One region of the Peribacillus sp. Aquil_B1 genome, then DNA from elsewhere that is predicted to be linked to it. Evidence: riboswitches for the same ligand, from Rfam matches in the RefSeq annotation. Region 1 holds a riboswitch; each other region holds the start of a gene.
What was found. A riboswitch is a leader RNA that binds a small molecule or an ion and turns the genes downstream of it on or off. The one in region 1 is predicted to bind lysine.
Positions count from the first base shown of each region.

Region 2: another riboswitch for lysine. It lies ahead of MPH60_RS19020 (amino acid permease); the one in region 1 lies ahead of MPH60_RS03445 (aspartate kinase).
Region 3: another riboswitch for lysine. It lies ahead of dapA (4-hydroxy-tetrahydrodipicolinate synthase); the one in region 1 lies ahead of MPH60_RS03445 (aspartate kinase).

Region 1 is NZ_JAKXEE010000001.1:692,776-696,921, reverse strand. Features, by position in the region: gene MPH60_RS03450 (YslB family protein) at 1-456, shown strand, start outside; gene MPH60_RS03445 (aspartate kinase) at 519-1,751, opposite strand; lysine riboswitch at 1,842-2,018, opposite strand; gene uvrC (excinuclease ABC subunit UvrC) at 2,080-3,852, opposite strand; gene trxA (thioredoxin) at 3,956-4,146, opposite strand, start outside.
Region 2 is NZ_JAKXEE010000003.1:171,367-175,512, reverse strand. Features, by position in the region: gene MPH60_RS19025 (glycoside hydrolase family 13 protein) at 1-479, shown strand, start outside; gene MPH60_RS19020 (amino acid permease) at 529-1,980, opposite strand; lysine riboswitch at 2,076-2,260, opposite strand; gene MPH60_RS19015 (LacI family DNA-binding transcriptional regulator) at 2,500-3,462, opposite strand; gene MPH60_RS19010 (metal ABC transporter solute-binding protein, Zn/Mn family) at 4,093-4,146, shown strand, end outside.
Region 3 is NZ_JAKXEE010000001.1:1,765,496-1,769,641, forward strand. Features, by position in the region: gene MPH60_RS08805 (Lrp/AsnC family transcriptional regulator) at 110-580, shown strand; gene dapA (4-hydroxy-tetrahydrodipicolinate synthase) at 1,204-2,100, opposite strand; lysine riboswitch at 2,238-2,416, opposite strand; gene MPH60_RS08815 (DUF2690 domain-containing protein) at 2,956-3,372, opposite strand; gene MPH60_RS08820 (metallophosphoesterase) at 3,820-4,146, shown strand, end outside.

The DNA.
Region 1 (4,146 bases):
GCTGCGATAGAAGAAGAGATTCAAACTGAAGAAATTCAAACAACTGAAGAATTCCTGGTTCCAGCTTTCGGATACGAATTAATCAGAGAAGTTCTATTGAACGATATTCTCGGAAAAGACTCTAATCAAATCCTCTATTGGGCAGGTAAACAATTAGCAAGAAAATTCCCATTGAATGGCGATCAGGAAGTGATTGAATTTTTCCAAAGCGCCGGATGGGGCAATCTAGAAATCTTGAAATATACGAAACACGAGATGGAATTATCCCTGACAGGTGAAATAATCAGCCGCCGCTTGGATTTACACCCTGATTGTCACTTCCAACTTGAAGCCGGTTTCCTTGCCGAGCAGTTTACACTGCAAAAAAAATTCCTCAGCGAATCAACGGAAGAAATCAAACGCCGCGCAAAAAAAGTGATATTCACCATCCAATGGGATCCCAGAGATCCAATCTAATGAGCCCTGAAAACAGACTTACCCTTTTTACCGGAAGTCTGTTTTTTATTGGACTCAGACACTTACGCTAGCACATTTGCATGCTGACCTAGTTTAAATGCTTCATGAAGAGATTCAACCGCCTTCACCATTTCCTTTTCATTGACGACAGTGGAAACTTTAATTTCAGATGTGCTGACCATCTTCACCTGGATGCCTGTATTGGCCATCACTTCAAACATCTCGGCAGCCACTCCCGGATTGGATACCATTCCAGAACCGACGATGGATACTTTGGCCAATCCGCTCTCCGTTTCGACTCGGTCGAATCCCAATTGTTCTTTATTATTTTCCAGCACAATCAAGGCCGCTTCCGTATCTTCACTTTTTGTGGAAAAAGATAGATTCGTCGTATCCTCGGCAGTCATGCTTTGAATGATGATGTCCACATTAATCCGGTTTTTCGCAAGTGTCGTGAAGATTGTGGATAATGCACCAAGTGATTGGGGCAAACCATATATGGTGACCCTCGTAATACTGTCTTCAAAAGCAATCCCGCGTACAATTAAGTTTTCTTCCATAGTTGCTTCCTCCTCAATGATCGTTCCTGATTCTCTCTCCATGCTTGAACGGACTTCAAGCGGTATTTGATAATTTTTTGCATATTCGACAGCCCTTGGATGAAGGACGCCCGCCCCCAGATTGGCAAGTTCCAGCATTTCATCATAAGAAATGGATTGGAGTTTCCGTGCGCCTTTTATGTAGCGGGGGTCCGTTGTGAAAACGCCCGTTACATCCGTATAAATATCGCATCTATCCGCATTCAGCGCTGCAGCGATAGCAACCGCCGTCGTATCGGAACCGCCTCGCCCTAAGGTAGTAATTTCCCCATTTGCATCGGTCCCCTGGAAACCGGCCACGACCACTATTTTCTTCTTCTGAAGCTGAGCTTGGATCCTCGTGGCATCGATGTTTAAAATCCGGGCATTCCCATGAACGGATTCCGTTTGCATGCCAGCCTGCCAGCCAGTATATGAAATGGCTTCATGTCCTTCTTCAATCAATGCCATCGTTAACAGGGAAATCGTTACCTGTTCCCCCGTAGTCAATAGCATATCCATTTCCCTCTTGCTCGGGGTTCCGGAAATATCCCGCGCCATGGAAACCAATTGATCCGTGGTTTTCCCCATCGCTGAAACAACGACGACTACCTCATTTCCATTCTCCACTTCCTCGATTACCCGATTGGCAACATTTTTGATTTTTTCTACGCTTCCGACGGATGTTCCGCCAAATTTTTGAACGATTAATGCCATCCCCATGCACCCTCTCTACCTTTTTAGGCAATAAAAAAAGCAATGAGAAATATCTCATTGCTGTGATCACATATCTAAATACTGTAAACACAGTGAGATAGCTCTCCAGGGTATAAACCCTGACAATCCGCCATTTATTAAATGTCGGACCAGGAAAACAAGGTATGAGTCTTGTCTTCCTTCGGCGTCATCCCCTTTCAAAACCTTTCATGGAAGCTCATACTTCTCCAGGTTTTTACTCTTGAATTCCGCACCTCTATCAGCACTTTTAAGTTGTCTAGTTAAAAATTCTTTTTAATCATAGCATAGAGATTTATCGGTAGCAAGATTATTCTTGTAATTTTCTAACGATTCCCTCGGCTACCCCTTTTGGCATGCCAGCTTCCATGATTTCCTCGGCCGTCGCCTCTTTGATTTTCTTCAATGATCCAAAATGCCTTAATAATTGCTTCCTTCGCTTTTCCCCGACTCCTGGAATATCATCAAGCTGGGAGTGAACCGCATTTTTCCCGCGTAGCTGGCGATGAAACGTAATCGCGAACCGATGCACTTCATCCTGAATTCTTTGCAATAAGTAAAATTCCTGGCTCCGTGAATCAAGAGGTACGATTTCAAGCGGATTTCCGATCATCAATTGCGAGGTCCTATGCTTTTCATCCTTAATGAGGCCTGAAAGTGGAATATCAAGGCCCAATTCATTTTCCAGAATATCCCGAACTGCTTCGACATGTCCCTTTCCGCCATCAATGATGATCAAGTCCGGAAGCGGAAGCCCTTCTTTCAATACTCTTGAATACCTTCTTCTGACCACTTCACGCATCGATTCATAATCATCAGGCCCTTGGACCGTCTTGATCTTATATTTGCGGTACTCCCTTTTTTCCGGCTTTCCATCAATGAACACGACTAAAGCGGAAACTGGGTCACTTCCCTGGATGTTGGAGTTATCGAAAGCTTCAATTCGATGCGGAGTGTAGATACCCAGTTGCTTCCCGAGGTTTTCCACCGCATTGATCGTTCTTTCTTCATCCCTTTCTATCAAAGAGAATTTTTCCTGAAGCGCGATGGAGGCATTTTTATTCGCCAATTTAAGCATGTCTTTTTTCGCTCCCCGTTTCGGGTGAATCGTTTTGACACCAAGCAGCCCTTCGGCCATTTCGGCATCCACTGATTCAGGCAGCAAGATTTCCTTTGGTTTAAAGTGGTTCGTAATCTCGTAAAACTGACCGAGGAATGTAAGAAGTTCCTGTTCGGGTTCATCGTAGACAGGAAAAAGTGAAACATCCCTTTCTATTAATTTACCCTGCCGGACAAAAAATACCTGAACGCACATCCAGCCTTTATCATAGGCAAAACCAAATACATCCCTGTCGATGAAATCTGTCGTCATCATTTTCTGCTTTTCCATCGTAATATCGATGTGGGCAATTTTGTCACGGAACTCCTTGGCCCTCTCGAAATCGAGATCTTCTGATGCCTCCAGCATTTTTTCAGTCAGTTCTTTTTTTATTTCAGTATGCCCCCCGTTCAAGAACCGGTTGATATCATCCACCATTTTTTTATATTCCTGTTCCTCTACATTATAAACACACGGGGCTAGGCACTGGCCAAGGTGATAGTAGAGACAAACGCGATCCGGTAAAGTATTGCATTTTCTTAGGGGATAGATGCGGTCAAGCAATTTTTTCGTTTCGTTAGCTGCAAATGCATTCGGATAAGGACCGAAATATTTACCTTTGTCTTTTTTGACTTTTCGCGTAATGATTAGACGTGGGTGGCGTTCCGCAGTCAGCTTTATGAAGGGATACGTCTTATCATCCTTTAGCATGACATTATATTTTGGGTCATGTTTTTTGATTAAGTTCAACTCTAAAATAAGAGCCTCGATATTGGAAGAGGTGACGATATATTCGAAATCCTCAATTTCATTCACGAGCCGGAATGTTTTTCCGTCATGCGATCCCGTGAAATAAGAACGGACACGATTTTTCAACACTTTCGCTTTGCCTACATAGATGATCGTTCCCTGACGATCTTTCATTAAATAACAACCAGGTTGATCGGGAAGAAGGGCAAGTTTATTCTTTATTTGTTGATTCATGCATTCAGCCTCCTGTTCTCCCTTTTTTACAATTATTATATATCAAGATAGCGAAAAAAGCTTCAAGTCCGCAGACTTGAAGCTTTTTTTAGCTAACCTACTATTACGCATGTTTTGAAATAAGTTCAGCAAGTGCTTCTTTAGGTTGGAAACCAACAACCTTATCAACCACTTCACCGTCTTTAAGCACGATTAATGTCGGGATGCTCATGACACCGAATTTTCCAGCTGTTTCTTGGTTTTCATCCACATCCACTTTTACGATTTTTGCTGTATCGCCAATTTCAGTATCAA
Region 2 (4,146 bases), on a different contig from region 1:
GCTGGTCAAAAGAGCGGATGATGTCAGCCATCCACGCCCGCAGCCGGGATAATGCGAGAACACCGATTCAGTGGAATGACTCCCGGAACGCAGGATTCACGCAAGGGACTCCTTGGATTAAGGTTAATCCCAATTTTCCCGAGATTAATGCAGAAAAGGCCTACAATGATCACAATTCCATTTTTCATTTTTATAAAAAGCTTATCCAATTACGCAAGGAACATGATATCGTCGTTTATGGCCGTTTTGAATTGCTGTTGCCGGATGATGAACGAATATTTGCCTACACGAGGTCATTTGAAGAAGAAAAGCTGTTGGTGCTATGCAACTTTAAAGAAGAGCAGGCTCCCTATACTTTGCCTGAAGAGCTGCATGCATATTCTGCCACAAGGCTGATCGGGAATTATGATCAGGAGGAAGAAGGAATCTCAAGCAAACCCCTGCAACCATATGAATGCCGTGTTTATCATTTGAAATGAAAAAAGGACCTGTTCTTCTCCGATTAGGGAAGAACAGGTCCTTTGCGTATTATTTTGATTTAAGATCACATTCCTCAAGGGGAATGATTTTCGTTTTATGCTTAATTTTATAGCCGAACCATAGGACGAAAAATAGAATCAAGCCAATGTAGGAAACGAACATTGAATTCCAGTCAATCCCATCGCTGCTGAAAGCCTGATAGCCTTGTCCGATGATAATGATCATACAAAGGACAAGTGCGAATATAGGCCCGAATGGGAAGCCTTTTGCACGGAATGGTAAATCATTGATATCAAGTCCTTGTGCAGCGTAGGCTTTGCGGAACCGATAATGGGCAATCGCAATCCCTACCCAGGTGACGAATCCAGCCATGCCTGAAGCATTCAATAACCAGATATAAACGACGCCATCACCGAAAAATGAAGCTAAGAATGCAACGCAGCCAACTAATGAAGTCACGATAAGTGCATTCACAGGTACGCCTCTTTTATCTAATTTTCCTAGGAATTTCGGTGCTTTCCCGTCACGTGCCAGGTCCCATAGCATACGGGTTGAAGCGTACATGCCAGAGTTACCTGCAGAGAGTACGGATGATAAAATGATCGCGTTCATGATGGATGCAGCAAAGGCAAGGCCGGCACGTTCAAATACAAGCGTGAATGGACTTACGGCAACATCTTGACTCAATAAACGTGAATCCGTAAACGGAATGATCATTCCAATAACGAAAATTGCAAGGATATAGAACAAGAGGATGCGCCAGAAAACGGATCTGATCGCTTTAGGGATATTTTTTTCTGGATCTTCACTTTCACCAGCAGTCACTCCAAGCAATTCCGTTCCTTGGAATGAAAAGCCGGCAGCCATGAATACGCCAAGAATCGTGAAGAACCCTCCGTTAAAGGGACCTTCGCCCATTGTGAAATTGGAAAAACCAATTGGGTCATTCCCACCCATGATTCCGAGAATGATCAGTACACCCGTAATCAAGAATATGACGACTGTCACGACCTTGATCATGGCAAACCAGAATTCCGTTTCCCCGAAACCTTTAACTGACATGTAATTGATAAGAAACATAGTGATTAACGCAATGGCACTCCAGATAAACGAAGGGCTATCCGGGAACCAGAACTTCATAATTAAGACAACGGCAGCCAATTCGGCGGCAATGGTGATTGCCCAGTTATACCAGTAGTTCCAACCAATCGCAAAACCGAAAGACGGATCGACGAACTTGGATGCATAGACACGGAACGAACCTGCCACCGGCATGAACGCTGCCATTTCTGCAAGACTTGTCATTAAGTAATAAACCATGATGCCGATGACCGCGTATGCCACCAAGGCACCGCCGGGTCCGGCTGAATGAATGGCACCGCCACTTGCTAAAAATAAACCTGTTCCAATCGTTCCACCTAATGAAATCATCATTAAATGACGCGCTTTCAGGCTCCTTTTCAGTTCAGTAGGGCTTGATGCTGATTGTGAATTTGACAATTGATGTTACACTCCTTTTTATTGGAAGGGAACGAAAAATAAAAAACAGCAGTCGAAAAAGATCGACGGCTGTTTATAATAAACCCGTTTATCCTTCCGAAGATAGCTCCCCACGCTTTTTGAAAAAACGTGACAGTGGTGTTCCTGTTCGGTAACACCGCCAGCAAGAATATACATGGAATATACCCTAACTTCGGCAACTTATCCTTTCAAACGGAGTCTTTAATTTTCCAGAATCTCGTCCGTTTTACTTTTATAAGCTGCAGCCTCTAACTCATCGGTAAATGAGGAAGTATTCAATTTTCTAATATCGTTGCGCCAGTTTGTAAGTGACGTCGGACGATTGTACTCATGAATTGCATGCAAACGTAAATAGATTGCTAGTAATTGAGTAAACTTTACTATATTAAAATTATAAAATAACTTCTGGGATATCGCAATGGTTATTTTATGTGGTTATTTTTTCCTAGTAAATGAAAGATTCGAGTGATGGTATACCAAAATAAAGCATCCTGATAACTAAACGGTACTCCTTTTTATAAGGGCATAGTCCAGTTTTACATGTTTGACCACTTCAGGATTCTCAAATAGATCCACTGCCATTTTACCAATCCACTCCAGTGGCAAGGAAATGGTTGTGATGTCAAGCATTTCACTCAGGCTATCATTATTGAAGCCGAGAATGGCCACATCATCCGGTACCCTTGTACCCGATTTCTTAGCGGTAAGAATGAAGCCTGCCGCCGTGTCATCATTCGTGATGATGAGAGCTTCAGGTTTGTCCATCATTGAATTCCAATCCTGAAACAATTGTTCACCGTCTTTGATGTGATAACTGCCTTCAAACAGCCATTCCTTGTTGTTTATCAGTTTATGTTTTCTAATGATATCGTTAAAGGCCTTTGTACGATGGGAACTATTTCTGCTCTTTTTACGGCCGAGGCTGTATCCGATTTTCTTATATCCTTTAGCAATTACGTACTCAAGGGCACAGGAGAAAGCGGCATAATGATCAATACTGATGGATGAGAATTCGGCCTGGGCTGTATCTTCACATAAAATAATCGGTCCGTATTTTTGATAATCCAAGAGGATTTTCATTTCCGAAATCCTTGAACAAACGATGATGCCATCGAGCTGCTTCATTTGCAGCATATTAAAAGCCTGGATTTCTTTCTCTCTGTCATAATTTGTTTGAAAGATGACGATATGACAGCCGATTGCATTTGCCTGTTTAGTGATTCCGTTAACGATTGCTCCGTAATATGGATGATTGTTGAAGGGGATGATGATGCCGATAAGATTGGTCTTGCCTTTTGAAAGATGAATGGCGTTAATGTTTCTCGTATAATTCAAACGATCGATCGCTTCTAAGACGCTCTTTCTTTTATCGGGGCTTACATATGGATGATCATTCAATACACGAGATACGGTTGAGACAGATACACCGGCACATTGAGCTATTTCTTTAATATTTGTCATGGTATCACCGTTTTTTCTTTTTATATATTGTACAGTATGAAACCCATTTCAGGGCAAGAGTTCAGAGTGAGCATGCTGAAGATTTCTTCAAATAAGGTCTTGTTCTGGTATTGGTTTCATCCTTTAAGATTGGTATAAGTCTTAGAGGAGGAGGAGATCATGATGTTCCAAACCTTAATCACCCTGTTTGTGCTTTGTGGAATTGAATTGGGATTTGCGTACTTGGCAGTTTCCCTGAAACAGGAAAAATGAGTGGCAATGCACTTGAATTCGTGAGATCCGCACATTTACTCGTGAATTTTACGTCGTCCCGAAATAGTCCCCATGGTTTATATTCACCATAAAAACTCCACAATATAAATATAACTTCATTGTTACGTTTCATGTTCGGAAAAACTGACTGTCAGAGAGCTCTCCAGTGGAGATTCCTGACAGTTTTTGCTGTGCGTAAAAATCATTCGTCTTTTTGTTAATGTTTGAAAAATAGTTGCACTTTTTTCGTATAATTGTGTATAGTATAAAATAAGTTGTATAGAGGAAACTTTTTAGCATTTACGACAATGTAAAAAAATTTACACTTAATTTTGCATTCGGCAAACATTTTTAGGGAAATGAAAAAGGGGAGGGATTATGATGGGTTTTCTAAAATCCATTGGGGGCGTTCTTGCTGCAATGCTGATTTTA
Region 3 (4,146 bases), 1.1 Mb from region 1:
AAGAAACTTAAAATAATGTTAAAAAATATAGTCGATATACAGAATTTAATTAAGTTTTGGATAGTGGATGATACCGATTTTGGAACATTTGTAAAAGGAGTGACTATAAGTGGAATCTATCGTAAGCAAGGTTCTAGATCATGTTGATATTCAAATTTTAGATTTACTTCAAAAGGATGCACAGTTAAGTAATACTGAGCTTGCCAAGCGTGTCAAGTTATCTCCACCAGCTATACATTCAAGGATAAAACGTTTGGAAAATGAAGGATTTATTAATGGGCAAGTAGCAATTTTAAACCAGGAGAAGCTAGGTTTTGATTTATTATGCTTTATTTTTATGAGTACGAATATACATCAAGCTGAAAAACTGGAAGTTTTGGAGAAGGCTTTAGCTTCTATGTCAGAAGTATTAGAGTGCCATTGTTTAACAGGTGAGTATGATTATCTTTTAAAAGTGGCTAATAAAGATCGAAAGGAATTAGAAATATTTATTAGAAAGTTAAATAAACTAGGCATAACCAGAATTCAAACTAGCCTAGCTCTCAGAGAAATTAAATATTCAACAGTTTTACCCATATAGGAAGAAAAGTCACGTTCGAAAAAGTACACTTGATTGAACGTGTTTTGTAGAACAAGAGAAAGAGAGAAGTAGAAGAAGGAATAAAAAATGAATTCCTTAAATTTGGAAACATACAAATCTGCAGCAAGGATAAAAATGAAGAGCAGCAACTTCAGGCCATGAAATAAAAGAGTTTGGCTAAAAAACTAGTCAAAAAAATAGCCTTTGCTAAAAGAGAACAAAGGCTATTTATTCATTATCAAGTTATATTAGTAAATATAAATCCAATTCTAAAGTTGAACTTTAAATGCGTTTCTTATTTCTTTCATGAAAATAACCTTCTCTAATTTTACATATTGAATGTGAATGGAAATTCACTTTATTCGTTTGTATTTGTTAAGTGATCCTAGGGAACGAGTCATATAAGATTATTCTTATCATTTCAAGAAAATGGAGATTCTGCTTTTGCCCTTAATCTTATAAAATCATTATATTGCTAAACTAGTTTAAGCACTGAGCCGTGCATCGATTAAAAAGCAGTGCACTCTTTATGAGTTGCACTGCTTTTTAAGATTGTATCCCGTTAATTATGGTCTTTAAATTAGAAAATCGGTATTAAAGTATAGCTGAATGAATCGTTAACTTTATTTATTTAACAAAACAGCTTCTTCGTTTCTAGGTTGTAGAGCCATTTGTAGTGCTATTTTTTCTTCATCGTTTAAAGGAACCAATGGTAAGCGGACACCTCCAACATTTAACCCTCGCATATTTAATGCTGATTTCACCGGTGTGGGGCTTGGTGCCGCAAATAATGCTTTCATAATTGGAAGAAGTTTACGATGCGTAGCGGCAGCACCATGGACATCGCCATGTTTAAAGCTATTGATCATTTCTTGCATTTCATTTCCAATTATGTGTGAAGAAACCGAAACAATGCCTGTTCCACCGATGGCTAGAACCGGTAATGTTAACCCATCATCGCCGCTGTACAATGTAAAATCACTAGTTGTTTTGCTAATGATTTGTGCCATGGCATCTAAGTCACCACTTGCTTCTTTTACTGCCACAATATTGTTGATTTTTGAGAGGCTAACAATCGTCTCTACTGACATGTTTACAACACTACGTCCTGGAATATTATAAAGCATTACCGGTAATGATGTTGATTGGGCAATAGCCTTGAAGTGCTGAAATAATCCTTCTTGAGACGGCTTGTTATAGTATGGGGTAACGAGCATGATTCCGTCGACTCCTGCTGCCTCTGCTTGCCTTGTTAAGCTGATAGAAGCTTTTGTGTTATTTGAGCCAGTTCCAGCTATGACTGGAACTCTTCCATCAACAACTTCAACCACAATTTTGAATAAATCTAGTTTCTCTTCTGTTGTTAATGTAGGAGACTCTCCAGTTGTACCAGCTATTACTAATCCATCAGAACCATTAGCAATTAAATAGTTTACTAAAGTTCTCGTAGCATTAAAATCAACCTCATCATTATGATTAAACGGGGTAACCATTGCGGTTAAAACTTGGCCAAAATTCATAACTACACACCCTTTTGTATAATATTTTTTAAAAAATTCAGAGGTGGTTAGGGCCATTCAGGAGTAAACGCAAAAAAGCAACAACGAGGGTTCGCTGCTGCAGTAGAAACAATATTTATCAAAAAAATCGTTTCAGCGCGTAAGATAGCCCTCCATATAGTTTCCTATATGACAGTCCTGTATTTATTCAATAGCAGAACCAGCTTCAAGAACATGAGATTCTTTCCGCTTCGGCAAATTCCCCTTTCCACAATAGTCATAGGATCTCATTCTCCTCAAAATGTGTACTAATGGTCTTTGCTCCTCTATCCTCACTTCAAAAAGTACGAAGTAAGAAAATATTTAATTGACTGTAATATAACAAGGAATCCTTTCTATTGCAAGGCAAATTAGAAATATTTTTTTAGAACTCATGGATAATCAATGGAATGGATACGGCATAGGGCTGGATTCATCTTTTTTAGTAACTCAAAATTAATAGTTTTATAAAACAAACTGTATGAAAAGATCCACCCTTTTATCGTCAGTTTTGACAATAGATATATCTTGAAGATGGTATCAAGGTGGGGAGGACAGCAAGATATGAAAATCTGTGACGTGGGAAGCAAGAAAACGATCGCTTCAATTGTAAGTAGGGCCCATTGATACAAAATTGGAACGAGATACGTATAAACAACATACGTATCTCGTTCCAAAGCCATGAGATGAAATGAAAAAAGCCATTAAGATTCGTGGGGTTGTTAAACAAAGAAAATTGATCACGCATTGAACTGCGCAATGGACTGTAAGCAAAATGAGGAAAGATGGCAAAAACGGTTGTACCGCCGTTAACAGAAAGTTTACATTAGTACCTCATTAATAACGACCAGTGTTCGCAGAAATAATGAGAGCCCCATTTGAAGAATAAATACCTGCTTTGGCCAAAGCATTATACGGATCTAAATTCCATAATTGTGCAGTATAACAGGACGTTTGACCTTTCATTATCCATCCGTTACCGCCGGAACTAGCGCAACTTGTAAATGCCCTCTTAGTCGTGCCATTAAAACTGTCAACCCAAACATTTGCATAATAATCGTAAGGAGCAGACGAATAAAACTTTAAGTAACCCCACGCCGTATGACAATACGCACTGCCTTTTAGCTGCACATATCCAATTTTCACACCGTTTTTATAGATATATTCTGTTTCATAGGTGATTGGGCTTTTAGAAGCACAGCCTGTCGAATAAGGGTTTGTATTATCGTAGGACAAAGCAAATGCTTTATTCATCGGTGCAATCGCAAAAAACAGTCCAAAGACAAGAGTTATTACCATCATAATATTTAATAATTTTTTTATAATAACCTCTCTCCTTTCCTTCTTCTAGACTTTACCATATGGAAATTGGTATTTCTATGCACTATGGAATCATTTACCACATGCGTAAATATTACCATTTTATAGGTGATTTACGTTGTTGAGGGATAGTATCCATTCCCATTAAAAAAAGGTAAATAAATACCAAAAACGAGACAATGGTGAATGGAACGAATACAGGCCATAGTCCTTTTTTTGCATTTATTAATAAATAAAATACATTGGACTTATATTTTATTAATAATGTAAAGTTACTATTTTAATTGGTAAACATCATAAAAATTTATAAACAAGGAGGATATTTGTTGATTTGTTTAAAAAATACATAATTGCCTAAACGATAAATAGGAGGTATTGATTTTGAAAGCGAAAAATAAATTTGCAGCAATGCTGACAGTTGTAACAGTAGGATTAACAACTTCTTTATCAAGTGTACAAGCATTCTCGGAATCTTCAAGTTCAGATAATAAACGTAAACCAGAGCTCGTTTTTCCAGTAATCAGTGATGTACATATTGATGATGGATCAACAGCTGATATGAACAAGTTCAGAACAGCCATGGATCAATTAAATAAAGCTGCGCCTAGACAGGATGCTTTTGTTGTGGTTGGGGATTTAACGGACTATGGATACGCTACTGAATATGATAAGTTCTTCTCCATTTATAATGAGAAGAAACAAGGCGAT